DNA from 4 places in the Paenibacillus woosongensis genome. Region 2 is predicted to be linked to each of the others. Evidence: riboswitches for the same ligand, from Rfam matches in the RefSeq annotation. Region 2 holds a riboswitch; each other region holds the start of a gene.
What was found. A riboswitch is a leader RNA that binds a small molecule or an ion and turns the genes downstream of it on or off. The one in region 2 is predicted to bind cyclic di-AMP.

Region 1 (7,350 bases), 1.1 Mb from region 2:
GCTGGAGGAAGGCTATAGCGAAGTAGAAATCATGACCAAGGATTTGGATCGGGCACCTGCGGTAGGCCGGGTATTCCAATACATCAATGAGGTGAAGGAGAACGGATTATCGCCTCGCGGTTTGTATTTGGAAGGCCATTTTGGGACAGGCAAAACATTTCTGATGTGTTATCTGCTGCATGAGCTGGCCAAGGCGGGATATTCCGGGGTTATCGTCTATATGCCGGAATTCGTTGAAGATTTGAAGTCGATGTTCCAGGACAGCCAGAAGCTGAAGGAAACCGTGGAAGTGATGAAGCAGGCTGACCTGCTCATTTTCGACGATATCGGCGCTGAGAATTTGAATCCTTGGGTCCGTGATCATGTGATGGGTTCGATTCTGAATTTCCGCATGAACCGGAAGCCGACCTTCTATACATCGAATTACTCGCTCGCAGGACTCGAGAAGCATCTTAGCTTTACGAGCAAGGAAGGGGAAGAACTTCACAAGGGACAGCGTCTTATGGATCGTATTGCGCCGTTCGTGGAGGTAGTTCAGGTTCGCGGCGTGAACAAGCGGGGACAGAAGTAAGAAATATCAGGGTAAAAAAATAGCAGGCCGGAGCGGTACGCCCGGTCTGCTATTCTTCATGCTGCAAAGGGTTCCTTATGTATAAGTTTGCCTAGGAGACCCGTGCTGCCATTGATGATTCACTCATCATTAGCCGGCTAGAAACTTAAAAATGACCATGCCGAAGAAAATAACGGCCATGACCGTCAGCATGCCAAAAAAGCCATTCATCAGGTCAAACAAATCGTTGCGCGGTTCTTCGTTGATATGCTCCCGCGGGTCATTTACGTGCGTATTTGCGTCCATGGCGATGGGGCCTCCTCGAAAAATAATATTTATCAATGAAATACGTCATAGACAAAACGGTTTTGGGTTATTATTAGTATAACCAAACGTTCAACAGTTTGTAAAGAACAAGCAGGGAGTACGATTTTTCATTTGCTATATATTTGTGGTATACTTTGAATGACGCTAATTTTTAGCGGCATTATCCAATATGTATGACACAAACCATGTTTAATGAACATGTTATACATGCCCTTAACATGAAGGAGGAGATTTATATGGCAATCGTTAACGTATCCGATCAAACTTTCAATAGTGAAGTGGAAAGCACAGGAACCGTTCTGGTTGATTTCTGGGCTCCATGGTGCGGTCCTTGCAAAATGATCGCTCCTATTCTGGAGGATCTGGCATCTGAAGTAGGCGATTCCGTCAAAATCGCTAAAGTCAATGTTGACGATAATCCAGAATCGGCTTCCCGCTTTGGCGTGATGAGCATTCCGACGCTTATCCTCTTCAAGGACGGACAACCGGTCGATAAAGTGGTCGGTTTGAACTCGAAAGACGCTCTGAAGAGCCTTATCGCTAAGCATCAATAAGCTTTGGTGCAGGGATCGTGCTTTTTCACGCCTCCGGAATCTCCGGGGGCGTTTTCTATGTCATACCTTAGTGTAGTATCATGGGGAGAGGGGGGAACATGGGTATGGATGAACCGGTGAAGGGGCTTCAGGAATTAGATCAGGATAAAGAGAAGGCGCTGGAAAACATTCGCCACAAGCTCGCGCTGCTGCCAGACTTGCCCGGCTGCTACTTAATGAAGAACAGCAAGGGCACGATCATCTACGTGGGTAAAGCCAAAGTGCTTAAGAACCGCGTGCGGTCTTATTTTACGGGCAGCCACGACGGCAAAACCCAGCGGCTTGTCTCAGAAATCCGTGATTTTGAATATATCGTAACGGCCAGCAACATGGAAGCGCTCATTTTGGAATGTAATTTGATCAAGCAGCATCATCCGCGTTATAACGTTCTGCTTAAGGATGACAAGACGTTTCCCTATTTGAAGATCACCAATGAACCTCACCCAAGGCTGGAGGTTACCCGGCGGGTGCTTAAGGATAAAGCGAAGTATTTCGGTCCTTATCCAAACGCATATGCGGCCCAACAGACCAAGAAGCTGCTGGACCGCATGTACCCGCTGCGCAAGTGTAACGTGATGCCTAAAGAGGTCTGCCTGTATTACCACATCGGCCAATGCATGGCGCCGTGCGTGGAGGAGGTGCCGCAGGAGAAATACGATGAAATTACGCAGGAAATCCAATCTTTCCTGAGCGGCGGCCATGAAGAGATCAAAAAAGAGCTGCAGCGCAAAATGCAGGAAGCGGCCGAGGAGTTGTATTTCGAACGGGCCAAAGAGCTGCGCGATCAAATTATGAGCATCGATGCGCTGATGGAGAAGCAGAAAATTACGATGGCCGACGCCAAAGACCGCGACGTGTTCGGTTATGCTGTCGATAAAGGCTGGATGTGCGTGCAAATCTTGTATATGCGCCAGGGAAAAATGATCGAACGGCATGCCTCGGCATTTCCTTTCTACGGCGAGGCCTACCAGGACTTTCTATCGTTTATAACGCAATATTATAGCGATAACCCGGCATTGCCCCAGGAGATCCTGCTTCCGGCGGAACCAACCGGCACGGAAACGGGAGAGGACGGTTCAGAGGCGGATGCCAAGGAAGGCGCGGACGCGATCAGCGGGGCCGCGGAACTGCAGCAGTGGCTTGGCGTCAAGACGCTGGTGCCGCAGCGGGGGCTGAAACGGCAAATGATCTCCATGGCCGAGGAGAATGCCCGGGTGTCCCTGGAGGAGAAGTTCCGGCTCATAGAGCGGGACGAGGAGCGCACCTCGAAGGCAGCTGAAAATTTAGGCGCTGCGATCGGGTTAGAGTCGCTGTCGCGGATCGAGGCGTTCGACAACTCGAACATTCAGGGAACGAACCCGGTATCCGCCATGGTCGTATTCATTGACGGGAAGCCGGCGAAAAAAGAGTACCGGAAATACAAAGTCCGCACCGTAGAGGGTCCAGACGATTACGAGACGATGCGGGAAGTGATTCGCCGCCGCTATGAGCGGGTGCTCAAAGAGAATTTGCCGCAGCCGGATCTGATCGTCGTGGACGGCGGGAAAGGCCAAATTTCAGCAGCGGTTGACGTGCTGGAGAACGAGCTGGGCTTGTTCATTCCCGTGTGCGGACTCGTCAAGGATGATAAGCACAGAACCGCCCAGCTCATGGTTGGAGATCCGCCGGAGCCGGTGCATCTGCCTCGTGACAGTCAGGAGTTCTATCTCCTGCAGCGCATTCAGGAGGAGGTTCACCGCTTCGCGATTACGTTTCACCGGGAGCAGCGGGCCAAATCGATGGTGGCCTCGCGGCTGGACGCGATCCCGGGGATCGGAGAGAAGCGGCGCAAGCTGCTGCTGAAGCATTTCGGTTCGCTCAAAAAAATAAAAGAGGCCTCCGTCGAAGACTTTCGGCCTCTTTCGATCGGCGACAAGCTCGCCAATCAGATTATAAATGCCCTTCGGGATGAGGAGTCGTAAACTGCGGCTCCTCTTCTTTGCGTTGTACCGGCGGAATGCTCTCCGTCCGGCCCGGCGGGTTGAACAAATATATAACATAGGCTACGATCGCCGGCAGAGCGATGTAAACAATCCCTGCGGTCCAGTTCAGCACCCCGCCCATCAGCATAAGGCTGAGCGACATGAGGATGCTGTTGAAGATGACATGCGTGAACATGGCGGTAATATAGCCGTAGCGCAGAAAAACAAAGCTGAACAACAGCCCGACAATCGTCAATTCAATCGGGCGTGAATAGACGGGATAAATCGGATACAAGGAATGTCCGAACGCCCAAATCATCGATGAGATCAAGCTGGCTACGAACGTGCTGCGGAATATTTTCTTCAGCATCGGGATGCCGAACAAGCGATAGACAGCTTCCTCGCCGATCCCTGCTACCCAGGCGAGCAAGGGGAACAGGATGGGATAGAGCATGTTGTAGGCCGACTGGGTGGCATCAGTCGTTGACCAGGTGCCGATCGTGTGTCCAAGGACAAAGAAGATGACCGATTGCGCCCCGAGCAGGATCAAAGCCCACAAATAGGCGCTTTGCATCGAGAACAGGACATGCTGCCCGTATCCCGGCTCCTTGGCTCTGGCCCATAAATTAAGCCCCTGTTTGCGCCAGAGTCCGTCTCCTCCGATCAGGGAGAAGTAAATAGAGGCCGATATTACCAAAGTGAGTGCGCCTTGCACGATGAAGCCGAGGATCAGGACCTCTGTTCCGAGCCCGTCCTTCTCCAGCATCGGAAGCATATTAACCGCTCCGACCATCGTAAAAATAAAGTAAGCAGTGGACAGAACCAGGCCGCGCAGAAAAGAAGAAAACGGTCTGGTCTTCACACTATAGATGATCGCCAGAATGCCGAGCACGAAGGTGAATAGGGCGTAGCCAACCCAGGTGAACCAGCTGGCCAGCTTCTTTTGGCCTTTTACATAGTCCAGATGAGCGGCAGGGGGATCGAAATATGCTTCCATGGAGGACACGGTTCCGTCTTGGAAGCGAAATTCGATTAGCCCGCGGGATTGACCGGCTTCATAGCCCGGAATTTCGTAGATCAGACCCGATTCGTTTTCGGCGCTCTCGATCTTCAGTTGAGCGGGATCGAAGTCAAATGCCTTAAGATACGGAGCAGCCAGGCTTTCTTTGTCCTCGGGCGTCAAGTCTCCCTCCGTGACCTGCAACCCCCTGCCGCCCGTGATGCCTTGCTTCTGCAGCAGATCCCTGGTGGCGTTGCTGTAGGTTTCGACACGTTCGAATCCGGCCACTCTGCCGCCATACATGTTAACGTCTACGGTTAAGGCGCTAAGGATGCCGTCTGGCTGCTCGAAGCGAACGCGAAATATCTCGAGCGGAAACTGTTCATCGTAATTTTGCATATAAGTTTTCATCAGGCCCGCTCGGGTTAAGTAACCATATATGTCCGATCGAGATTCATATGTAACCAAAACATCGTCCAATGCTACAGGCAGCTCCAGTGTCGAAGCGGCGAACTCGGCAGCGATTTCCTTCGCCTGCTGCTTTGTGATCGTCTTCTGAATTTGCTGCAATGAATCCGGCGTGGCCATCGGCAGAACCTGCAGGGCCAGAAAAAGGAGGAAACCTACGGCGGCCAGCACCCGAAGCGTGGTGCGCTTCGGCGTTCGCCCTGCGGACGAAAAGTTGGATAACATTCAAAAACCCCTTTGCTCTAGTGTAAATGGATATCATTGTAAAGATATCATAAGCATGGAGCAATCGCCAGAATCGAACGAGCCAAGCGCAGAAAAGAGGCAATAATTCCGCAAAAATACAGTATGGCTCAGAGAATGAAGGATGGCAAGCTCCGTTTCAGGCGGCAAAGGTGATTTTCATGGTATTTCGGGTAAATCAAGCTTTGTGGTGGACGTTAATTAAGCTTATAATCCAATTCATAAAGATGGAATGAAAATGTGAAATGAAAGAATTGAAAAGAATATCGGCCGAATTTCCAATGGAAAACGGGGGAACCAATTTTTTTGGGTGAATTTCTCAGGCCCTGCACGGACGGGAAAGTCCGGCGCAGGAGGCGAATAGGGCTGCTCTGCAGGCCCGAGCCCGTCAGCTAACCTCGTAGGCGTATTGCAGCAGGAACCATTACCGAAAGGGCTCTGGATTTCCAGTGCTTTTTTCTTTTGCCAAAGTGTCCATAATAAAGGGGTATAAATGTGAGGAACGCAGATCAAGGAAAGAGGAGGTGAGCACGATGCCGTCCCAATGGTTTAAATTATCTCCACCGCGTATATTGGTGCTTGGCTTTGCGGCGATTATACTGGCCGGAACACTCCTGCTGATGACGCCGCTCGCCACCACAACCGGGGAATCTCTTCCTTTCGTTGATGCGTTGTTTACGGCGACCTCGGCCACTTGTGTTACGGGGCTTGTCGTTCGCGATACAGGGACTTATTTCTCGTCATTCGGCCAAATCGTGATTATGACTCTTATTCAGATTGGGGGTCTAGGCTTCATGACCATGGCGACCCTCTTCTCCCTTGTGTTCAAGCGGCGGATTTCGCTGCGCGACCGCCTTCTGCTGCAGGAGGCGATGAATCAGAATACGATGGAGGGCATCGTGCGCCTCATACGCAAGGTACTGATGTATTCCCTGGTCATTGAAGTCAGCGCCGCCCTGTTGTTTGCGATTCGCTGGGCGTTTGACATGCCGCTAGGGCAGGCCGCCTACTATGGAGTGTTTCATGCGGTGTCACTGTTCAATAACGCCGGCTTCGATTTATTCGGGAAATTTCACAGCCTCACGGGGTATGTAGACGATCCGCTCGTTAACTTCGTAGCGATGTTCCTGATCGTATCGGGCGGGCTCGGTTTTATTGTGTTGTCCGAGCTCGCGGATTTCCGCCGCAGCCGCAAGCTGTCGCTGCATTCCAAAGTGGTTCTGTCCATGACCGGATCGCTTATTTTCATCGGGGCGCTCGTCATCTTTATATTCGAATTTACGAATGCCAAAACGATGGGCTCTTTGGATTGGGGCGGGAAAATATGGGGTTCATTATTCCAGTCGGTCACGACACGGACGGCGGGCGCGAATTCAGTGGATATCGGGACTCTTCGCCAGGCCACCCAATTCTTCATAATCATCCTGATGTTTATCGGCGCTTCCCCGGGCTCGACGGGCGGCGGGATCAAGACGACGACGTTCATGATATTGGTTGGCGCGGTCATTTCTATGATTCGCGGACGCAATGATATGGTGCTCTTCCGCTATCGTTTGTCCCAGGAGCGGATTTTTAAGGCCGTCACGATTACGATGCTGGCGCTGTTTCTCGTCATAGCGGCGGCAATGATATTATCCACGACCGAGGAAGCGGGTTTTCTGAGCATTCTGTTCGAGACGACGTCTGCTTTTGCCACGGTCGGTTTAACGATGGGGCTGACCCTGGATTTGACCGATATCGGCAAAATTATTTTATGCTTCATGATGTTTACCGGCCGCCTGGGTCTCTTGACGCTGGCTTATGCGCTTGGTCCGAAAAAGGGTAAGGAATTATACCGTTATCCCGAAGGGAAAATGATTATAGGATAGGAGTTCGACCAATCAATGAAAATGCAGCAGTTTGTGGTGATCGGCTTGGGGCGCTTCGGCTCCAGCCTGGCGCTTGAGTTAATGGATCTGGGATACGAGGTGCTTGGCGTCGACCTGAACGAAGAGTTGGTCAACGATATGAGCGCTTATTTAACCCATGCCGTCGCGGCTGATGCTACGGATGAAGATGTACTGAAATCGCTCGGCATCCGTAATTTCGATTGTGGCATTGTGGCAATCGGCAGTGATATTCAGATGAGCATCCTGACGGCGATTCTGCTCAAGGATTTGGGCATCAAAACGGTCGTCGCAAAGGCGATTTCCGTCCTGCATGGCCGGG
Region 2 (7,350 bases):
AGCTCATTCCTATGGTAAGCAGCTTACGATGCAAGTTTTGTTCGATGCCTATTCGGAGCAGTGTTGCTCACAAAACTTAGGTTTACGCTTCCGATGCAAGTTTTGTTCGATGCCTATTCGGAGCAGTGTTGCTCACAAAACTTAGGTCTATGCTTCCGATGCAAGTTTTGTTCGATGCCTATTCGGAGCAGTGTTGCTCACAAAACTTTGAGGAGGGAATACCATGCCCTATATTCGCAATGGGTGGAGCAGCGTCAAAAGACAGTTCCCCTCCGTCATCATTCTGTTCCTATATCAACTGCTGTGGGGAGTATTTCTATATCGGCTGGTCAATACGGCCGTGGTGCAGGTGCTGCACCGCTACCCTGACCCTCCCCCCCACGATCTAAGCCGGATTCTGTTTGTCATCGAGGGGCAGAATAGATTTTGGCAAATTCCCGAGGTTCATCATTACTTATGGATAGTCATCGGCATGGTTTTGCTTCGCCTGCTGCTCACTCCACTTGTTCAAGCGGGAATCTTGTATGGACTGCTTCCTGGGGAGGAACGGGCGCCTGGCCTCCCGCTTTTCCGGGGCATGCAGAAATTTTGGAAACCTGTGACGCTGTTCTACTTCATAGAGCTAATGTTGATTCTAATCCCGATGCTGTGGCTCTTGCCCAAAGCTTACGCATCCCTGTCTCCCATTCTCCAGGGAAACGGCAGCCACATCTCAGCTGCCCTCATCGCTATGCTTTATGCTGTCGGCTGGCTCTGCTATAGCTGGTTCATCCGCCAGACGGTGCTGTTCCTGCAATTCGGCTACTTATTTAGAGGCAATGCCTGGCCGTCCCTGCTCCTTTGCTGGAAGCATCTTCTTCCCGGACTTGGCATCTCCTTTATTCTCGCAGCCACTTGCTCTATCATATTTATCTTATTCGGTACAGTATCCTGGATCTGGACGGGTCTGCTGGCCCTTATTTTGCAGCAAGCATACCCATTCTTCCGCAGTTTTTTCAAAATATGGAAAATATCCTCGCTATATTGTCTATGGCAACAAAAAAGTTAAAATTTCTTCATCTTCTTTCCTCCTTAGAGCCACAAGGCCTCCGCGCAATCGCGGGGGCCTTATTCTATGCTTGCTATATAATTCTCGCAATTTAACCATTGCCAAATGATCCCTGCCTTGTTACAATAACAACAGTACTTTTTAAGTAACAGATTTGTAATCATTTCTGTCATAATTCACAAAGATGCAGACAGCATTGTCGAATAAGTTACAAAGGGTGTTAAAATCACAGCCGAATTCCCGTCACCGGGGAAACGGGGGAACCACTTTGGGTGAATTGATCTCGCTTCAGAGGGATCATAGGGGACCTTCAAACCGAATCCTTAAGCTAACCTCGTAGGCATTGGAAGGAGCATAACTTCTTTGAAGAAAAAGTTGGCTGTAGCTGCTGTAAGTTTGTCCATCCTGTTCACCTTAGGGGCTGGCAGCGCTTTCGCAGACTCTAAACTGGATTCAACCATCGAGTCCGCACTGGGCACGAAATATGTATCTGGCGGTACGAGCACCGACGGCTTTGATTGTTCCGGATTTACCTCTTACGTTTTCAAGAGCCTTGATATCAAGCTTCCTCGCACATCAGCATCCCAATACAACATGGGAACAGCTGTCAAGAAGGATGAGCTGAAGGCTGGAGATCTCGTATTCTTCAACACTTCCGGTAATGGAATATCCCACGTTGGTGTTATGGTTGATGGCGAGAGCTTCGCTCACGCTTCAACGAAGAAAGGCGTAATCATCAGCAAATTAAGCGAAGATTATTATGTCAAACGTTATGTCGGTGCCAAACGCATCCTGAGTACAGACAAGTACGAAGAGGTTGCAGTGGATAGCCACGATCATGACGATGTAGAATAATACGTCCAGAAAACCTGTAACGGTTCTTGCCGAACCCACCTACAGGTTTTTTTTATTCCTAAATGGCACAGGATAACTTTACCAACATACTGCAGCAGAGCCTTTCTTGCAAAAGATGGCCGTTTTTGTTAGAATAACCAAAGTGATAAGTTACAATCTTGTCATTATTGTTGCAAGTCGTTTCGTTTCGGGTGCATACAACTTGATAAGCCGAATTCCCGGCACCCGGGAAACGGGGGAACCATTTATGGGTGAATTGATCTCGCTACATAAGAGATGATAGGGAACCTTCAACCGAATCCTTAAGCTAACCTCGCAGGCCTTGGAAGGAGCACAACATCTTGAGAAAGACTTTGACAGCAGCGGCGACGAGCTTGGCTATTCTTCTTACGATGGGGACAGCAAGCGCATACGCCGACTCGGACACGACATTGAACAAGGCGGTTAATGCCGTCTACGGAACACCTTACAAGCTCGGAGGAACGACCGCAAAAGGTTTTGATTGCTCCGGATTTACAAGCTACGTCTTTAAGAAAATGGGTGTTAAACTAGCCCGCGTCTCGGCGGCGCAGTACAAACAGGGTACGCCTGTTGCAAAGGATCAGCTCCAGGAAGGAGATCTCGTATTCTTTAATACCACCGGCAAAGGAGTATCTCACGTCGGTATTTATATCGGCGATGGAAAGTTCGCTCATGCCTCTTCTTCTAAAGGAATCCGCACTGACAAATTAAGCAACAGCTACTACAAGAAACGTTACGTCGGAGCGAAACGGATCCTCAGCAAATACGGCTATGCTACCCACGCCGCTCAATCCTAATCACTCAACCTCATTTATGTCTACTGCTTTTACTTCACCGCCGCGACAATTCCTGCCAGAATTGTGGCGGCATTTTGTTTGGAATTCCATCGGTCTACCTTAATAACGAAGAGCTAGGGAAAAAGGTTGCAGTCATCCGCGCCATAGGTACTATTTTTTTGACGCCTTGCTAAACCGTTTACACTATAAATGGATGACCCTTCCTCATAATTCCCTTGACCATCAAAAATCTCTTGGCTAGAGCCTTTACAATAAAATAAAATCCCGTTACAGTGGTGGTAAAACGTTCGCGCCGGCGAAGTTCCATGGCACGGCATTTCCCATTTGTACAAGGAGGCGCAAGATGGATAAACGAGATATTCAGTTTCAGATCGTTCCTATGGAAGAGCATCATGGGGAAGCAATCAGTACTTGGCGCTACGATTCTCCCTATGATATCTATAGCTGGCTGCCTTGGGAACAAATGAAGGCTCTTGATGTTGAATTCGGCAATCCGGTCTTACGGGCCGAGCAGTATGTATCCGTTCTGGACGAGGAAGGAAATTTGGCTGGATTCGCCCAGTATTTTCCCATGGAGAATGTCACCAGACTCGGAATCGGAATGCGGCCCGATTTATGCGGCCAAGGTTTGGGTAAGTCGTTTGTATTAACGATCGTTAAAGAGGCGCAGCGGCGCGCACCGTCCAACGTCATCGATCTTGAAGTGCTCACCTGGAATACGCGGGCCATCCGCGCTTATCAGAAATCGGGGTTTGTTATTACCGATCTGTACGAGAAAATGACCCCAGGAGCAATATCCAAGCCGTATTATTGTATGGTATATCGGGGTGAGCGTTTATAGCATGGTCTGCCAAAGCGTCTGAGGACGCCTTTAAGGCGGTTCAGGCATAGATATGCCCATCTTACACTTCCCTTCCGAAAGACGCCGTATGGCTTGATTCTGGCGCGCTGTGAGGATGCTCATAATATATTGTGAATTTTGAACGATTATACGTGGAATTCGTTGCTTTTTTTGTCACAAATGCTATGATCAAAGGGCGTGTTCCGTTATAATAATAAGGTAGCTTACATAGGAGGGACGATTAAATGCAAAAGTGGGTTATGAGCGGGCTATTCTTTGTCGCGTGTGCACTAGCCCTGGTGCTTATTTTTACTTTGCCCGGCAAAGATCAGGTAGCACAAGAAAATAAGACGCAAATGCCTGAAGTCACGTTAAACGCAGAGCAAGCGGAAGCCGTCATCAAAGCAAACTGCATCAGCTGTCACGGGGATCAACTGGAAGGCTTGGCTGGGCCGAATTTGCAGCATATTGGGGCCACCTTGTCAACCGAGCAGCTTTATAAGATTATTTCGAAGGGTAAAGGCTCTATGATGCCTGGCTTCAAAGATAAGCTGCAGGATGAGGAAATTGCGAACGTCGCGCTCTGGCTTGCAGAGAAGAAATAATGAGCATGATACAAATACGCCCACTAGGAAACGAAGCGTTCCCGGTGGGCGTGTCTCGTATTTAATCCATGACCATCACAGCTATAAGCTTTTTTCGGGTGAATTCATTTTATCGTATGCTTCATTGTATTGCTCGGCTTCCTTAATATCTATGGCCGTGATTCCACCTGCTTCCCATGATGTCAAACGAAGCGTAACCGTTTTGTAATCAATCGTAATAAAAGGATGGTGGTTAAAGGCCTCTGAGATCGCCGCGACCTCGTCCACAAAGGCTATGCCCTTCATATACTCGGAGAAGGTAAATTTGCGAACGATCCAGCGTCCCTCCTCCAGCTCCCATCCCTCCAACTTTTCCAAATGCGCCTCAACTTCTTGTGGTGTAAACGGCATGTTTTTTTCCTCCCTGTTCTTTTTCAAGAACTTCCAAAACTATGTAGTACTTCCTGTACCTTTAATGCACACGGCTTTATTAGGTAGTTATTAATTTTACTTTTGGATTATTGTTATTCTTCCCAGGCCATATTCATGCCTAAACCAGGAGATGATTGGCTGTTCCTAACTTCATATTTTACCACGCCCCAAGGCGCATGCAAAATCATTTCATTCCGCTAAACCAGCTTCACCGATGTCAGTTCCTCTTCGCCGATCAATATGTTAATGCGATGTGCCTCCGGGTCATAAATAACAACCGCGCTGCCCACAGTGATCACCGGCTCGGAGCCAAGTCCGAAGAACAAATCCTCAGCCAGCGCCTCCAGCACCTCATGCTTCTCTTCCTTGGACAGACCCTCCCATTCTGCAGGCTCCATCTCAAAAAAAACATAGCAATCCGGAATACGGCCAACTGCCTCCGTAAATTCCGCCAAAATATATTCATATTCCCTTCCGTGCTTTACTCCCACGGGCGATTCGCTCCCTTCACGATCTCCTAAATAAGCCATTGTCTTATTATAAACGAAATTACCACTTAAAAAAAAAAGGATTTCTGTCGATAAAAAAGATAACCGTTTATTTTATAGGATGGTTTCTGTCTTTTCGCAAGGATGCTTAAGGACGAAAGCACGGTTTCAATTTATCTCAAGGACGAGGTGTATAATGGAAATTTCATCACTCATCGGTATTATTCTCGGTTTAGTCGCCGTAGTTCTGGGGATGTTCCTTAAAGGAGCTCCAATCGTCAACTTGGTTAACAACCCGGCGGCGTACATCATTATCTTGGTAGGAACCGCAGCGAGCCTGTTCATAGGCTTCCCTTCCTCGGAATTGAAGAAGATTCCAAAGTTGTTCAAGAAATTATTCGTCAAGCAAAAAATGATCAGCAAGGCAGAGCTCATCTCGCTCTTTATGGAATGGGCTACCGTTACCCGGCGCGAGGGGCTCCTGGCGCTCGAATCCAAGGTCGAGGAAATTGACGATGATTTCCTGCGCAACGGTATGCGCATGATCATTGACGGCAATGACCAGGAGTTTGTCAGCGATGTACTTGCGGAAGATATTGCAGCGACCGAAGAACGGCATCGGGCAGGTGCGCTCATCTTCTCCCAAGCCGGAATGTATGCTCCGACCCTCGGGGTACTAGGGGCCGTTATCGGGCTGATCGCTGCCCTTGCAGATATGTCCGATATGGATTCATTAGCCCATGCGATCGCAGCCGCCTTCGTAGCGACCCTGCTCGGTATATTTACCGGTTATGTGCTATGGCACCCTATTGCGAATAAGCTGAAGCGCCTTTCGAAGCAGGAAATCGAAATCCGCCTGATGATGGTGGAAGGACTGTTGTCCATTCAATCTGGTGTCTCAACGATTGCCATCCAACAAAAGCTGGCTGTATTTCTGACTCCATCGGAGCGCGCCGGTCTATTAGACAAGGTAGGTGAATCCGGTGAGCAAAAAGACTAGGCATGAGCCTCACGAGGAGCATGCTGACGAATCCTGGCTAATTCCTTATGCTGACCTGATGACGCTCCTGCTGGCTCTATTTATTGTCCTCTACGGCATGAGCTCTACGGATGCCAAGAAATTCGAGGAAATGAGCCAAGCGTTCAGCAGCGTCCTTACCGGCGGAATTGGCGTGCTTGATCAGAACGCCTTCGAAAGCAACACCAAAACGAATCCGATAGCTAAAGACTCATCCGAAGGCTTGATGAAGAAAAATGAGCTCATGCGCAAAGAGCAAGCGAACCTGGAGGCGCTCAAGAAGCGTCTGGACAATTACATTAAAGAAAACGGACTCACGACACAGCTTGATACGCAGCTCAATCATTCACGCCTTATGATTACGATTAGCGACAACGCCTTGTTCGCGTCCGGCGACGCTGAAGTGAAGCCGGAAGCCCGGAAACTCGCCAAAGCCATTTCCACGATGCTGGAGCAGTTCCCGGACTACGAGGTCGTTGTATCTGGACATACAGACAACATTCCGATTTCGACGAGCGAGTTCCCGTCGAACTGGGACTTGAGCTCAGGCCGCGCCCTGAATTTCATGAAAATTCTGCTGCTTAACGATAAGCTCAATCCGAAAATGTTCAGCTCGACCGGTCAAGGGGAATATCACCCTGTCGCCTCGAACAAAACAAGCGAAGGACGTGCCAAGAACCGCCGAGTTGAAGTATCGATTATCCGGAAATACCAAGAAGAATCGAAAACAGGCATTCCGGCGATTAACAAATAACCGCTTGCCAAGCTGATGAACACTCAGGCCCTGTTAGAGGCCTGGGTGTTTTGTTATGAACAGCTCCTTATTTCAATTCATAATTTAGCGCAGCCCCGAGCTCCTGCTTCTCTTGCGACGTCAAATCACGCCATGTCCCGACCTGCTGGTTCCCCAAATGAATATTCATAATCCGAATGCGCTGCAGCTTCCGCACTTCATAACCGAGCGCACTACACATCCGGCGGATTTGACGGTTCTTCCCCTCAGTCAGAATAATCCGGAATACCCGTTCCGTCATTCGGGTGATTTCGCACGGCCTGGTCTTCGTGCCGAGAATCCGCACCCCTTCGCTCATTGCTTTCAGGAAAGACGGGGTAATGGCTTTATTTACTGTAACGATATACTCCTTCTCATGCCGCCCCTCAGAGCGCAAGATTCTATTCACAATATCCCCATCACTGGTCAGCAATATTAATCCTTCAGAGTCTTTATCAAGACGCCCAATGGGAAATATCCGCTCCTCATGCCCT
Region 3 (7,350 bases), 880 kb from region 2:
CGCAAATACGGCATATCCTCGAGCAAGCGGGCCAATCGTTCCGCCACCTTGTCCGCTTCCTCAAGCTCTCCGGCCAGCACGCAAACATATATTTCCATAAGAGCTACCGGCATGACAAACCCGCTGAGCCCATCCGCCTCAACCGTCTTCCTCGTCTCTGCGAACCGCTTCATCGCCTCCACTTCAAGTCCGGCATCCGCATACACCTCAAGAATGTTAAGTATACGCATTTCGCGATGCTCCTCCGGAGAAAGGGCTTGCCGGGCAATGGCCTGTTCACAATAGCGCAGTATTTGCTCCGGCTCGGGATTTGTCCCTCGGTATAAAATCAGCAGCCAGTACAGCCGGGTTTGCAGCGGCAGGCCGTCCGCTTCCAGGAACCAGGTGATATCGCCTTGTAGGAATTTCAAATAAACGGCGTAGAACGGATCCAGCTCGAAGCCGAGTATGTCCTTCTGCGTAGCCAGCGCCAGCATCGATTTGCCTTGACCGAACAGGTGGTATTTCTTGAAAATATCCCGCACCGAGGAATTAACCTCGCGATCGCCAACCGACGGATTCATTACGGATTTCGGTTCCCCGACGGTCAGGCTGTATCCGTATCCCCGCACAGTATTGATGCGAATATGCGCCCAGGGAGACAGCTTCTTCCTCAGGCGGTAAATATGATCATCCACTGTCCGCTCTACCGGGTATTCCATCGTCCACACCCGATCAAGGAGCTGATCGCGCGTAAAAGCCCTGTCGCGGTGACGATACAGAAATTGCAGCAGCGCGAACTCCTTCGCCAGCAGCGTGATGCTCTCGGAGCCCCATTTTACTTTGTAGCCGGAAGGATCGAATGTCAGTCTCTCCATAACTACCCCTTCTCCAAATGTCTTATTAGATTTATCATAATCGATCACCGCCCTCCTGAGAAATGAAAAGCGCGCAACCGATCTGGGTGCAAAATAAAAATCCCCGAAGGAGGCGGTCAATATTGCTTTAGGCCGCCCCTCAGGGGATGATTTACTATGTTCTATTATGTTATAACATGGCAGGCGTACGTTTTCTCTTCTGTGGAAAATCGGGCAGCTCGTTTACAGAGACGATTTCATCCGTCTTCTTCTCCGGCTGCTTCCAATACTGTTCATTGCCGGGAAGGTCGTCGAACCAGGACGCATCCTTCGGACAATCGAGGATCATCAATTTGCCGTAATCCCCGTCACGGGACTGGTGATATTTCAAATAGGCCTTGCCGTTTTCAATTGCTAGAATTTCGATCTTGCCCGACGTATGGCTCATCGACAGTCTGACGCGTTTGCCCAGCCCGGATGTGCGCGCCTTCGCCTCCTCGACGATCCGGTAGACCTCTTCCAGGGAAAGGACGAAATCCCGGTTCCCGGCTACCGGCCTGTTCACGAAGAAGTAGTAAGGCGTAACCCCTGCCCAGGACAGCTTATCCAGCAGTTCGCCAAGCACTACAGGGTCATCGTTGATGCCTTTTAGCACGGGGGTCTGGTTGACTACGATCGCGCCAGCCTCATGCAGTGCCTGGAAGCCGCGTCTCGCTTCCGCCGTAATTTCGCGCGGATGGTTAATATGAGCCATGACGTAAATGCGCTGCTCCGGCGTGGAAAAGGTGCGGATCACATCGAGCAGTTCCTCGTCCTCGTAAATGCGCATCGGATTAAATACAGGAATCTTGGAGCCAAGACGAATGATCTTAACATGCTCGATTTCACGCAGCTGGGCCAGAATTCCCCGCAGCTTCTCCGTAGCCAGAATGAGGCTGTCCCCGCCGGTCAACAGGACGTTGTTGATTTCGGGATGCTTGGCGATATAATCGATCCCCGGCTGTACATCGGACATGGCCTCCTTCACGTCATTGCGGAACAAACGCTTGCGGAAGCAATATCGGCAGTACGCGCCGCACACCTCCGACACGATCAGCAGAGCTGTCGTCGTATACTTGTGCTGACAGCCCGGCACGACATAGTTGGTATCCTCGTCTGACGCATCCCAGCGGCCGTATTCCTCTAGCTCCCCTTCATTCGGGATAACCAGCTTGCGAATCGGATCCTGGGGATCGTTCCAGTCAATCAGGCTCAAATAATAATCGTTCACCCGAAATACGAACTTCTCCGTAATCGGTTTCAAACGCGCCCGCTCCTCCTCCGGAATCATCGTCAGTCTGTCCAGATTCGTAATGTACTTCGTTTTCGCCTTTGTCATTTGTACATCCTCCTTCCTAGTAATCAACAAAAAAGACCCCAAACCGGGGGTCTAGACACAGCTGCGCCAGCAAGGGTCAGAAGACAAAAATAGACCCCAAAACAGGGTCTAAAGAGACGTAATTAATGATTTAAAACAGACCCATCCACTGCTGACGAGGTTAGCTGACGGACTCGGGTAAGATGGTACCCTACACCTCATAGGAATGAGTGATTCGCCCCAAGAAAAAAAACTGGTTCCCCCGCTTTCCTGGCTATCACCAAGAAACTAAGCGTGTGTCTATGATACGGTGTAAGGGAAAGATTGTCAACCTTAGGGCAATTAACAAGAGAATTGGAATAATTATAATATTCTTAAAATTTGACGTTTAATGTTATTTTCTGTCATCTGCCCTGTCATGATCCGTTCGGGGTCAAGCTTTTGGCGAGGCGGCTCATACAGCGCCGCTATTTCATAAGTCGCCAGCTCGGAGCCAATGATGGAGCTGTCTTCCGGCTTAAGCTCCCTGACTTTGCTGTGCAGCGTTCGCGCAGCTCTGCTCGTTGACCATTTGTCAAAATACCGCCTATCCTCCCATGTCGTGCAAACCTGCAGCTCGTCGCATTCCTGGCTGTTATCCTTGATCAGCACTTCCATGAGCAGGAAGCCTTCAAAAGAATGAACCGGTGAAGGCGTCCTGAAGCGGGACAATACTTCATTTACCCTGCCTTTTCGAACCCGGATCGTTTGGATGGCCTTCATCATCACCATCATTTTCCGACCACTTCTTTCGATAGAAATGAACTTAAATACTCATGGACGAAAATGGCGGCATTTCCCCCAGCCTCGGCGTGGCGAATCAGCGATATACCGTGCGGGCCTTTGGCATAGACGGTCTCGGGGTGATTTTCGACGATCGCTTTAACGACGTTCAGCTCTCCAAGCATAGCCGCAGCAAAAATATCCATCCGTGCCCCGTGCGCCAGCAGCAGCCTTGCAATGCTGAAATTCCCGGTATGCGATGCGGCGCCGAGGGCGCTCTCCCAATCGCCGCTCCCCCAATCAATGACCCCATGAACGAGTGCGGGTTCCTGCTTGAGCAGCCTTGCCACCTCATCATAATCGCCATGCGCCGCTACAATAAATTCACGTACCAGCTCGTGATTTAAAGGCCCTCTTGGCATGTATACCCCTCCTTGCCCGTGCTGTCCGAACCTCTCGCTCTCTGTTTCTGTTCATCGCTCTCTCGTTGCCGCTCGCCCTCTCTTCGGCACACCGCCGCACTGATAATGAGAAGCCATGATATATATACCAATGATGCTTGGTTCATCTTCCATTCCTCCATTCTACATAATTGATAAGCATTCTCAATGATTGATCAATTCCATTCTATTGATAATGATTCTCATTGTCAATAAGAGGGGTGGAATCTTTCCCTCCACTAAAATAAACTACGGATTTATGACTAAATGATCAGATTCAGGTAACTAGATGTAATTCTGCAGTTAGAATAAAAAGTGGACATCTCTTAGTGCAAAAATAGATAATGAGTCTAATAAGATAAAGAGGTGTCGAAATGAGTGAGACGAGACAACGGTATAACGAAACATTTAAACGTGAAGCCGTAAAGTATGTGCAAGAACAAACCAAGTCACTCGAGGAGATCGCAAACGAGTTAAACATTAACCCCGGTACATTACGAAACTGGGTCGGAAAGTATCGAGAATTTGAAAATGAACCCGTTAACCAAGGCGAAACTCTTCGCCAGCAATCTCAAATGATCGATGAACAACAACGGGAAATCGCACAAATCGCCGTTTATTACTGAATGGATCATCGCCAACAGCACAAAGAGCGCTGCCCCCGGCAACGCTCATCGTACATATGGCTATGTTTCTATTTCCGTGTCTAGACGGTAGATGCCGCTTGATTCAGCATATATTTCTCGACGACTTTAGCTACGCCGTCTTCCATATTCGTGTCGGTTACATAATCTGCGACAGCCTTAATATCGTCGGGAGCATTGCCCATGGCTACGCCAAGCCCGGCAAATTCAATCATCGCCAGATCATTATAGCTATCCCCGATCGCTATAACTTCTTCCCGCTTGATACCCAGCTGCTGGATGAGATGGTGCAGGCTCGTCCCCTTATCTACGCCCGCCTCCGTAAATTCCAGGAAGAAGGGCTTGGAGCGAACGACGTTAAGCTCCCCTGCCAGCTGCGGCTGCAGCTTGCTCTCCAAAGCAACCAGCTTCTCCGGATCATCGACCATGAGCACCTTTACGACCGGCTCCTGAACCGCTGCAATAAAATCCTCAACCTCGACAATCCGCATCCCCGTAATTTCGCCTTCGATATCCGTATACTTATTATGTGCCGGAGTCACGATATCATCGCCAACGTAAGTATGGATCCATACGCCCTCCTGCTTGCTGATTGCGTACAGCTCATGGGCCGTTTCCGGTGTCAAAGTACTGCTGAACAAGACCTCCTGGGTTGCGGAATTGGTAATTTTCGCCCCATTAAAGGATAGAATAAAGCTGCCGTATTTCTCCAGCTCTAATTCCTTGGCGATATGCGTCATAGCAAAGGTCGGGCGGCCGGAGGCCAGCACCACCTTCATTCCTGCCTCCTGCGCATCCATCAGCGCCTGCTTCGTGCGAGGCGAAATCGTATGGTCATCCCGCAGCAGCGTATCATCCAAATCCAGCACGATCATTTTATAATTCATCTCTCTATGTCCCCTCCACTCATTCTGTCGATAAGCTATGAAGCTAGCTGCTTAGTATCGCAATATACATAGCATACCATCTCTGAATGAGCTTGAGGGTATTATTTCGCTAGTTTAATCCAACGAACCTAATAGTTTGCGTTATAGAATAGACTCGTTCACCACAATATACACATCGAAGCACGGCTCCGCGCCGGCGGGCGGTTGAATGGATAGCGTGTATCCGGTAGAGACCTGGATCATCTTGTTGCGGTGGATGTAATCCACCAGCTCTGTGAATACCCGGTCCAAGCCTTCGGGATCTCCGGCATACCTGGTATGAACCGCATTCACCAGCTGAAACATCGGTTTGAATCCGTAAGGCTCCGGCAAATCCAGTGGCCGATCGACCGGGAACATAAACTCCATGTCCAGAACCTGCTCTTCCGAATCATGATCTATTGCGAAAGTAGCGGAGATCATCGGTCCGTTGCGTTTAGCTCCGCTGCCTTTCAAAACGGCAACGAATTGGCCCAGCCTATGATCAATCTCGGACTGCTTCATTCTTGCGCGATAGGAAGCCACATTCTCAAATCTGATGCTCTTCCCGGTTTCGATTTGAATCGTCTGCTCCATCCTATATACCTCCTGGATTATTAGATATGTTTTCTTATTTGGGAATCGTCCGCTCTTCCGTCCCATAGCGGCGCTGTGCAGCACTTTGAATCCACTGAATCCGGTGCTCGAACGAAGGATGCGTCTGCAGCTTCTCGATGAATCTGTGAATCGATAACACGGAATGGTTCAATTCGGCCAGTTTGGTTAGTGCGGCAATCAATACCTTCGCTGGTATTCCCATCTTTAACACGTATTCGTCCGCATCCCTCTCCAGCTTTCTCGATACGTACGAGCTCACAAACCACAAATATCCCAGCAGCAGAGCCAAAATAAAAACAACCCCGACAGGTATGGGTATGTGAAACCCATTAGCCTCTGCTTGATCCATCAACGACGTCAGGCCTAAAAATAAAGGAATTGCCGCAACGAACAGAACGGCTTTAATCCATAAATGGAACCTTCTGATATGACCGATCTCATGGGCAAGAATGGCATTTACTTCATCTAACGAAAGATTCTCCAGCAAATAGCTGGCTACGAACACCTGCTTATAAATCAGGCCGCAGACGAGCGCATTAGCTACTTTGCTGTCAGTTGTCGGCCATTCAAATACCTGTACCCGCTTCATCTCATGTTTGTGCAAAAACCCCTCGATATCCGCCTTCTTCCTCTCATCCCTCAGCGGCCTGGCCGATAAAGTAATGCGAAGCAGATAAGGATACGCAAGGTTATAGGCCGCGATTCCGATGAATATGAACAGACAGGACCATAGACCGCTTAGCTCGATCTTCATCCAATTGAATCTGAGCGGCAGCACAACGAGTGCTGGCAAGTACATTAGAATGCTGGACTTGGCCGCCATCGCCAGTTCCTTCCGCATGGAAGTTCCGACATCTCGAACGATTCTGCTGACCCGGTGATAAATAGCCTGGCTCAGGATCGTACTGAGCATCAAATAGGCAAATGGCAGCGTCGTTATGAGAACAAAATTTAGCTTCGTCTTTGGCAAAAAGCTGGCCAGCAGCATGATGATCGCAACCATCGAAACTACGTAGTATATGTAATGAGTGAATCTTATCGTTCCGAACAAATACAAGGCCCGTTCCTTGGATCCCGTTGCCTTGTAACGCTGAATCGTAAGATTGCTAATAATTATGGCAATCACTGCATTAAACAAATAAATGATGATGGATAAAATGATCTTTGCTGCAATCATGGCCTCACTCCGTTATAACTGCCTTTAGATTCAGATTTGCTTTATTCTATAAACGACGATTCAGCCGGGCTGGAATGCCCGACTGAAATCATCAAATGATTATCGTTAATGTTGATCAGCTTGTCCAAAAGGCTGCTGCCAGATTGGACGGCCTATTGGCAATTACCACCAGAACGTAAGAAGATAAGCTGCAGCTCCGCCAACCGCTCCCGCGGCTCCGCCTACGAGCGCTCCTGGTCCAGCACCGACACCGCCAGCCAAAGCTCCGCTAGCTGCGCCGCCGATGGCACCACTGGCCGCACCGCCGACTACCGATTTCCCCAGATCGCTCCAGCTGAAATCACCGCCGCCGTCAATTGCCATCATTTCATGAAGAGACAGTTCGCTAAAGCCATTCAGTTGCATAACAGAATCCATAAATTCTCCTCCTTAAAATAATATTTACTTTAGTTAAGAGCTGTGCATTATATGTAAATGTCTAACTAAAGTACGCCTTTGCTACTTCCCTCCGTTGTTTCTTCTTTTGACATACAGGCTATAAATAAAGACAGCGGCAAACCCTACAATGAACGAGAAGATAATAGTAATTGCCATGGGTATTTACCTCTTTC
Region 4 (7,350 bases), 2.5 Mb from region 2:
TAGCTTAGCCAATTCTTCAACGTCATTAATATGGTAACACGGAAGACCGGAGCCAGCCAACACGCCACCAGTACCATCGTTATCCAAGCAGTCCCCTGCCTCCTGCCTGAATACGGCGGCGCGTATTTCCGTCAACTCCTCCAGCAGCGGAAGGTCCTCCCGACTGCGGATCAGCACAATCTTGGGATAATCCTCCTGTTTGAAACCCTCTACTATAGTCAAATCATAGCCTTCGAAATGTTTGATCAGGCCGCTGAGCATCGTTTCCCGTTCTTCTATGATCGCAGTGCGCCACGGAGAAGTAATGGCCGTCGCCACCGCTCCAGCCCGGCGGTGGCGAAACGTGTCGGTGCTCTCGCGGTCCGCTTCAAATCCATGAATGTCATGCTTAATGACGGCGACCCTCAATTTCATGGCATTGAAAATTTCCAGCAGCTTGCCGATCAACGTCGTTTTGCCGCTGTTTTTATACCCGACAATTTGGATAACCGGCATATATGCCCCTCCCCTTCCTTGTAATATCATCCTAGTACTCAGCCCCGGCTTCCTCCGGGCAGCATGAGCACATCGACGAGTTGTCCCGCCTGCACTCCTTGATTTGTAGGAGGTATAACGATGAGCACATCACTGTCTTTAATCGTGATCATGACGCTCGATTCATCCAGCGACGCCGGATAGGCAACAAGCCGTCCATCCTCGAACGCCAGGCTGCCCCGGACAAACCGGGTAAAATTGTTCACCTTTGCATAAGTCCTGCCTAACACCGCTTGAATTTTTGGCAGAAACGGCTCGCGAACGCCCAGCATCGCCCCGATAAACGGACGGACGAACAGCTCACAGCCGACGAAGCACGCTCCGGGATTCCCGGAGAGGGCAAACAACAGCTTCCCCTCTTTTACGGCTGCGGTAGTGACGCTCCCCGGACGCATCGTCACCTTGTTGAACAGCATCTCCAGCGACCGCTCCCGCACAAGTTCGGCCATGATATCATAGTCGCCAACAGAGACGCCCCCGGTCGTAATGACGATGTCATATTCGGCAAAAGCCTCCTCTACGCGCTGCCGTGCCACCGAGAGATCGTCCTCAATCGCTTCAAGCATATAGGGCTCGCCCCCGGCCTCCCGAATTTGATGGACTAGCATATATGTGTTGCTGTTGCGGATTCTGCCGTCCTGTAGCGGCTCATCTATGGCAAGCAGCTCCGAACCGGTGGAGAAAACAGCTACTCGCGGCTTTCTCGCTACAGGAACCTGGTGAATGCCGAACGTAGCCAACACCGATACTTCACCCGGCCTGATGCTACGTCCCTTCTCCATGATTAAATCGCCTTCGGCAAGCTCGAAACCTGCCGGTGTAATGTTTTTGCCCGGCTCGACCTCTCGCTTGATGAGAATATACCTTTTTCCGTCCTGTTCAATGGCTTCAGTCATCTCAAGCATAATGACGGCATCCGCTTCGTCTGGCACCTTCGCTCCGGTCATAATTCTGGAGGCTGTTCCCCGGCCAACGCTTGCCGAAGGTAGCGAGCCGCAGGGAATTTCGTCAATGACCTCCAATTGAACGGGCTGGCCGCTATGGCATCCTTTCGTATCCAAGCTATGTATGGCATAACCATCCATCCCTGATCGCCGGAAATGAGGAAAAGGATGCGGAGCTTGTACGTCGCTGGCGAGAACGCGATGACCTGCCTCTAATATCGGAACAAGCTCGCTTTCGGCCGGCCGGACATGGGCCAGCACCTTAGCTTGGGCCTCCTCAACCGATACGGCGCTGCGCCGAAATTTATCTTCATTTATCTTCCCTTGCACCAATGCAAATCCTCCATTCTCCCTATCCTGCAAATAAGTTTATGTTATCCATGTTATCGCCTAGCTCCCTCGAAAAGCAATGTTTGGATGAAAAAAAAGGGCTACCTTCAAGGTCCGCTCCTATTCATTACCCTGATTTGATTGATGTTCAAACCCGATGCCTACCTGCCGGAGCAAGAATTCATCCATAAGACGGGAGACATGCCCGCTAATCGCGTTAATCTCCTCGCGGCTAAGCTGATCATAATGAATGCCCATGACGAGTGTGACCGTCCGGCGAAGCATTTCGGCGGCCCGCATCGCTAGTCCTTCGCTTAATACATGTTCCTTATGACCAGGCACAGCGCAAGTCTGGACATGGATCTGGCCTTCGTTCCAGTAGGCGGTCGACGACGCTCCGATATGCCGTTCTCCCCCGGAAACAATGAACAGAATATCCTTGCCAACAGCCATCTCTTGCAGGACAATATCCGCAAAACGCTCCATTTAAACAACCCCTCGAATCTCATCCAATGACGAGATCCCTTCTCGCTCCATAAAAGCTTGCAGCCCGTCAACCAGCTGCTCCCCTGCCCGCAAATGGACGAAATTGTGAGTCCCTACCTGAACGACCGCTGCACCTGCCATAATATACTCCACAATATCCTCAGCGCTTTGTATGCCGCCCATCCCGGCTACCGGAAGGGTGACCGCTTTGCTCACCTGATGCACCATACGCAATGCGATCGGCTTAATTGCCGGACCCGATAGACCGGCGTACAGATTGTCAAACACACTGCGCCGCTTATAGATATCAATCTTCATGGCAGAAAAGGTATTAACCAGAGAGACAGCATCCGCTCCTTCCTCCTCGCACATCACCGCCATTTGCACGATATCCTCGGCATTCGGAGACAGCTTGACCATTAATGGCAGCGTCGTCGCCTGGCGGATTTCCCTGACGACCTCGCGGGCAACCGCCGTCTTAATACCGTAGGCCATACCGCCTGCTCTGACGTTCGGACAGGATATATTAAGCTCGATCATATCAACGGCCTGGTTTCCGGACACCCTGCGGCGGAGAGCATCCTCCTCGATCAGCCGCGCTCCTTCCACATATTCCTCCAGCGTATTGCCGCCCAGATTAGCGATTCTCGCCAGCTTCAAGCCTGCCCAGTACTCACATTCCTCACGCAAAAATGACGCTACGCCCGGATTCTCCAAGCCAACACTGTTCAGCATGCCGGAAGGCGTCTCGAATACGCGAATTCCGTGGTTGCCTTCCTTTGGATGCAGGGTCAATCCTTTACCGGAGATGCCGCCCAACCGGTTAATATCGTACAAAGAGCCGTATTCCCGGCCGAAGCCGAAAGTTCCTGAAGCCATAACGACCGGATTTTTAAAATGTACGCCCGCGATGCTGCACGACAAATCAATCATTCGAACACTACCTCCTCCGCCAAAAATACCGGTCCGTCCGCGCAGGCCTTACGCCGTTGATCCCGGCATTTTACACTGCACACGAGACAAGCCCCAATGCCGCAGGCCATGCGATTTTCCAGCGATACGTACACCTTGGCCGCACTGGCGGATTCCTGCTTCCGGCGCTGCACAGCTTGAAGCATCGGCTCCGGCCCGCAAGCAATAATGGTATCGTAAGCGTTAAAATCAACCTGTTTCAGCACAATGCCGCCCACATCCACTATCACGTTGCCGGTCGTCGCCGCTTCGAATTGCTGCACCAAGTAAGCCTCCCGGCTAAATCCCAAATACACGTCCGCAGCAGAATACTCGCCAAGCGCATAGAACAACGGAGCTGCGCCGATCCCGCCCCCGACCAGAGCGACTTTTTCTTCAGCCGGCACTTCCGGGAACCCATTTCCAAACGGGCCCTCCAATTGGAGCTCATCTCCGGGCCGCAAAGCGCTGAGAAGCTTTGTCCCTTCCCCCGCTAGCTGATAAAGAAACTCAATGCCTCCCCCGTCCCGGTTAAAGATGCTGAGCGGCCTGGAGAGCAGAGGATACTTATCCCATGCCCGAACCATATAGAATTGGCCCATCCGTCCCGTGTATGATCCTGCAGCCTTTAATCTGAAAATGTTCGGGGCTACTTCTACATTTACCATGACAACCGCCATGCCTCTCACCTCACTAACAAATAAGCGTATCTACTGCTTCACTGCTTTATCTAAAGATGCTATTTTTGCGCGGGCAAGTCTGTGACAAATAGCACACCCTTGCAGGAGCGGTCATATTTATGTGAAGTTTTGGGCATACCAGTAAATAACCATTCAGCGATCAAAGGAGAAGGTATCCATGTCCAAACTCTTCAAGGCGCCGGGCGCATGGCTGTTATGCCTGGCGCTAGTTACGGGAATGGCCCCCGCGCCTGCCGAATCCGTGTTAAACCCGGAACCCACCTCCTCCGAACAAGCCGTAAATGCCGAAGCTAAGCCAATGACGCTGGGAGAGCTCCGGCGGAAATACTCGGAAACGTTCAAGTTCAGCGGTCCTGAGGTCAAGCAAATTGCCCTGACCTTCGATGATGTTCCCGATCCGCGCTTCACCCCTAAAGTGTTGGATATACTGAAGAAACACGGCGTCAAAGCCACTTTCTTCGTCGTAGGCAGCCGGGCGAAGAAGCATCCGGAGCTGCTGCGGAGAATTCACCATGAAGGGCATATCATCGGCAACCATTCTTACAGCCACCCTTTGTTTAAGAAACAATCCGTCCAGGAATTCAAAAGCGAAATTGAGCGAACCGAGAAAGTGATCGAACGGATTATCGGTTACAAACCTCGCCTCATTCGTCCCCCCTACGGAGAAATTAACGAGGAGCAGCTCAAATGGGCCAAGCGGCAAGGCTACAAAATCATTAACTGGAACGTCGATTCCCTCGATTGGAAAGCGCTAAGCAAAGAGAAGGTCAAGCATAACGTGCTCAGCGCCGTCGGTCCGGGATCCATCGTGCTGCAGCATGCCGGGGGCGGTACGGGTTCCAATTTGACGGGAACTATCGAGGCTCTGCCGGATATTATTAAGGTGCTGCGGAATCGTGGCTATCGCTTCGTAACGATTCCCGAGCTGCTATCTTATAAGAAAGCACTATAACCAGCACCTGTTTGCAAGCAAAAAAAGGACATCCCTGCAGATCCCCAGATCTCGCAGTGGACGTCCTTATTTAATATCATCTAATCATGGCTTAAATTTGTATTAATTCAAAACATATAGCGTGACATCCTGAAAACCAAAGTCGTTAACCTTTTGCGGGCTCGCCGGAATGAAGATGTCGATGCGGTTCCCTTTGATCGCGCCGCCCTGATCAGTCGCTGTGGCGACGAAGGCGTTCTTCGGCAGATCAGGATGGCTGTGTCCGGTGACCAGCACTTTGGTGCCCATCGGAATGACGTTTGGATCAACAGCGATCGTTCCGAGCTTCAAAGGATTGCCATAATAGTCGACAGGGCCCCATTTCCCGTTTTCGCTGGCAGCCGCAGAGTAAGCTGTCGCTTTGACCTTTACTGTGGATTTGTAGTTAAACGATTTGCCCCAGGCCTGTACGACCCGTTCCGCCGTTAATACTTTTAGCGTAGAGAGCGGCTGAGCCTCGCTTCCAGAGGCGGAAAGCGCCTGCATGTTTTGTCCTGGTATCGTGATTTTTAAACCTTCGTAAATATTCGTTGCTTCTATGCTCGGATTCGCTTTCATCAGCTTGTCCAAATTGACCCCGTACTGCTTGGCGAGAATATAGAAGGTGTCCCCATTCTTCGCCGTATGTACTGAATCCGCATATGCTGGCACGGCCTGCAGCGCTCCTAACAACCCGGCTGCAATCACCGCTGACTTAATCCCCATTCCCAATTTGTGAAGACCTTTACGTTGTTTAAACATGATGCTCCTCCTTTAACTTGGCCTGCGGAGTTAGTTGTCGGATTCGGAAAAAAGGATAGCTCCCGGCGCCGATCATCAGCGCTTCACCCCAAGACATGCCATGCTTGTCACCTTGTACTTGCATTGCTCGTCATAAGTCGTCCCCCGCACCTGCCTTGGCAGTGTTTCGGCCGTAATGAATATATCACAATTTTGTAACCTATGGGCCATGCAAATGTTACCAATGGTATTCAAACCAGTATTTATAAGAAAAAACATTGACGAAAACCGTAACAAAAATTTAAATTTTGACAGACGGCACCAAAAAGGCATGACCCACGGTCATGCCTTTTTGGTGCTATTCTAATTACAAATTACAATACTTTACTTAAGAAATCCTGCGTCCGCTGATTCTGCGGCGAACCGAACACCTGCTGCGGGCTGCCCTGCTCGATAATAACGCCTTGATCCATAAACAAGATGCGGTCGCCGACCTCGCGGGCGAAGCCCATTTCATGCGTGACGATCACCATCGTCATCCCGCCTGTCGCCAGCTCCTTCATGACTTCCAGAACCTCGCCCACCATCTCGGGATCGAGTGCGGACGTCGGCTCGTCAAACAGCATCACATGCGGCTCCATCGCCAGGGCGCGAGCGATGGCGATGCGCTGCTTCTGTCCTCCTGACAGCTGGGAAGGGTAAGCCCCGCTCTTGTCCTCCAGACCCACTTTGCGCAACAGCTGAAGCGCGAAGGCCTCTGCGTCCTGCTTCGCCTGTTTTTTCACCTGAAGCGGAGCCATCATAATATTCTCAAGCACCGTTTTGTGAGGAAAAAGGTTAAAATGCTGAAATACCATACCCATCTTCTCACGGGTTTTGTTGATATTATGATTCTTGCCGGTAATAAGCTCTCCTTCGAAATGAATTTCGCCACTGGACGGCTCCTCAAGCCGGTTCAGACAGCGCAGGAAGGTGCTTTTTCCCGATCCGCTCGGCCCGATAACGACGACGACCTCGCCGCGGTTGATTTCCAGGTCAATGCCTTTTAAAATATGCAGCTGGCCGAATTTTTTATGCAAATTCTTAACGGTTATCACTAGCCTGCAGCCTCCTTTCGAAACGGCCCAAAATGCGGGAAAGTGTAAAAGTGACGATAAAATACATCACGGCAACGATCAGGAACGGCATCATGCCGTTATACGTAATCCCTTGAACGGCGCCCGCCTGGAACATCATTTCGGTCACCCCGATAAAGGAAACGATCGACGATTCCTTGACGATGACAACGAACTCGTTGCCAATCGCCGGCAGCACGTTTTTGATCGCCTGCGGAATAATAATGAAACGCATCGTTTGACCCTGCGTCATTCCGAGCGAACGCGCCGCTTCGCTTTGACCGCGGTCTACGCCCTGAATGCCCGCGCGGAATATTTCCGCTAAATAAGCCGAGCTGTTAATGGACAGCGTAATCGCCCCCGATTCAATCGGATCAAAATTGATATCGAACATGTAAGACAAGCCGTAGTGAATGATCATCAGCTGTACTAGCATCGGCGTTCCGCGCAGAAACTCAACCCAGGCATGTCCGATAAAGCGTACGATTCCCCATGGCGACATCCGGATCAAAGCGACAAACAATCCGAGAATGAACCCGAATAATACGCCTAACGCAGCAAGCCATAACGTGTACTGC

Region 1: linked by a shared signal. The riboswitch ahead of QNH46_RS19690 (TrkH family potassium uptake protein) and the one ahead of QNH46_RS00510 (C40 family peptidase) in region 2 are both predicted to bind cyclic di-AMP.
Region 3: linked by a shared signal. The riboswitch ahead of QNH46_RS20850 (KamA family radical SAM protein) and the one ahead of QNH46_RS00510 (C40 family peptidase) in region 2 are both predicted to bind cyclic di-AMP.
Region 4: linked by a shared signal. The riboswitch ahead of QNH46_RS13075 (3D domain-containing protein) and the one ahead of QNH46_RS00510 (C40 family peptidase) in region 2 are both predicted to bind cyclic di-AMP.

Annotation. Positions count from the first base shown of each region.
Region 1 covers NZ_CP126084.1:4,300,314-4,307,663, reverse strand. Annotated here, with positions in the region: gene dnaI (primosomal protein DnaI) at 1-571, shown strand, start outside; gene QNH46_RS19710 (YqzM family protein) at 701-856, opposite strand; gene trxA (thioredoxin) at 1,114-1,431, shown strand; gene uvrC (excinuclease ABC subunit UvrC) at 1,536-3,431, shown strand; gene QNH46_RS19695 (CPBP family intramembrane glutamic endopeptidase) at 3,400-5,124, opposite strand; cyclic di-AMP (ydaO/yuaA leader) riboswitch at 5,401-5,564, shown strand; gene QNH46_RS19690 (TrkH family potassium uptake protein) at 5,676-7,010, shown strand; gene QNH46_RS19685 (potassium channel family protein) at 7,026-7,350, shown strand, end outside.
Region 2 covers NZ_CP126084.1:105,417-112,766, reverse strand. Annotated here, with positions in the region: gene QNH46_RS00520 (M1 family metallopeptidase) at 1-18, shown strand, start outside; gene QNH46_RS00515 (hypothetical protein) at 224-1,048, shown strand; cyclic di-AMP (ydaO/yuaA leader) riboswitch at 1,269-1,406, shown strand; gene QNH46_RS00510 (C40 family peptidase) at 1,412-1,903, shown strand; cyclic di-AMP (ydaO/yuaA leader) riboswitch at 2,102-2,240, shown strand; gene QNH46_RS00505 (C40 family peptidase) at 2,245-2,721, shown strand; gene QNH46_RS00500 (GNAT family N-acetyltransferase) at 3,065-3,562, shown strand; gene QNH46_RS00495 (c-type cytochrome) at 3,808-4,167, shown strand; gene QNH46_RS00490 (4a-hydroxytetrahydrobiopterin dehydratase) at 4,249-4,557, opposite strand; gene QNH46_RS00485 (hypothetical protein) at 4,776-5,069, opposite strand; gene motA (flagellar motor stator protein MotA) at 5,263-6,066, shown strand; gene motB (flagellar motor protein MotB) at 6,050-6,838, shown strand; gene QNH46_RS00470 (pseudouridine synthase) at 6,906-7,350, opposite strand, start outside.
Region 3 covers NZ_CP126084.1:4,512,450-4,519,799, forward strand. Annotated here, with positions in the region: gene QNH46_RS20845 (winged helix-turn-helix domain-containing protein) at 1-857, opposite strand, end outside; gene QNH46_RS20850 (KamA family radical SAM protein) at 1,027-2,214, opposite strand; cyclic di-AMP (ydaO/yuaA leader) riboswitch at 2,349-2,498, opposite strand; gene QNH46_RS20855 (antibiotic biosynthesis monooxygenase) at 2,557-2,958, opposite strand; gene QNH46_RS20860 (ankyrin repeat domain-containing protein) at 2,964-3,377, opposite strand; gene QNH46_RS20865 (hypothetical protein) at 3,359-3,523, opposite strand; gene QNH46_RS20870 (transposase) at 3,770-4,021, shown strand; gene QNH46_RS20875 (Cof-type HAD-IIB family hydrolase) at 4,102-4,926, opposite strand; gene QNH46_RS20880 (GyrI-like domain-containing protein) at 5,068-5,541, opposite strand; gene QNH46_RS20885 (M48 family metalloprotease) at 5,576-6,739, opposite strand; gene QNH46_RS20890 (Blp family class II bacteriocin) at 6,902-7,156, opposite strand.
Region 4 covers NZ_CP126084.1:2,858,152-2,865,501, forward strand. Annotated here, with positions in the region: gene mobB (molybdopterin-guanine dinucleotide biosynthesis protein B) at 1-495, opposite strand, end outside; gene QNH46_RS13050 (molybdopterin molybdotransferase MoeA) at 534-1,811, opposite strand; gene lpdD (prenylated flavin chaperone LpdD) at 1,929-2,294, opposite strand; gene QNH46_RS13060 (dihydroorotate dehydrogenase) at 2,295-3,227, opposite strand; gene QNH46_RS13065 (dihydroorotate dehydrogenase electron transfer subunit) at 3,224-3,925, opposite strand; gene QNH46_RS13070 (polysaccharide deacetylase family protein) at 4,104-4,898, shown strand; gene QNH46_RS13075 (3D domain-containing protein) at 5,001-5,678, opposite strand; cyclic di-AMP (ydaO/yuaA leader) riboswitch at 5,681-5,860, opposite strand; gene QNH46_RS13080 (amino acid ABC transporter ATP-binding protein) at 6,032-6,754, opposite strand; gene QNH46_RS13085 (amino acid ABC transporter permease) at 6,741-7,350, opposite strand, start outside.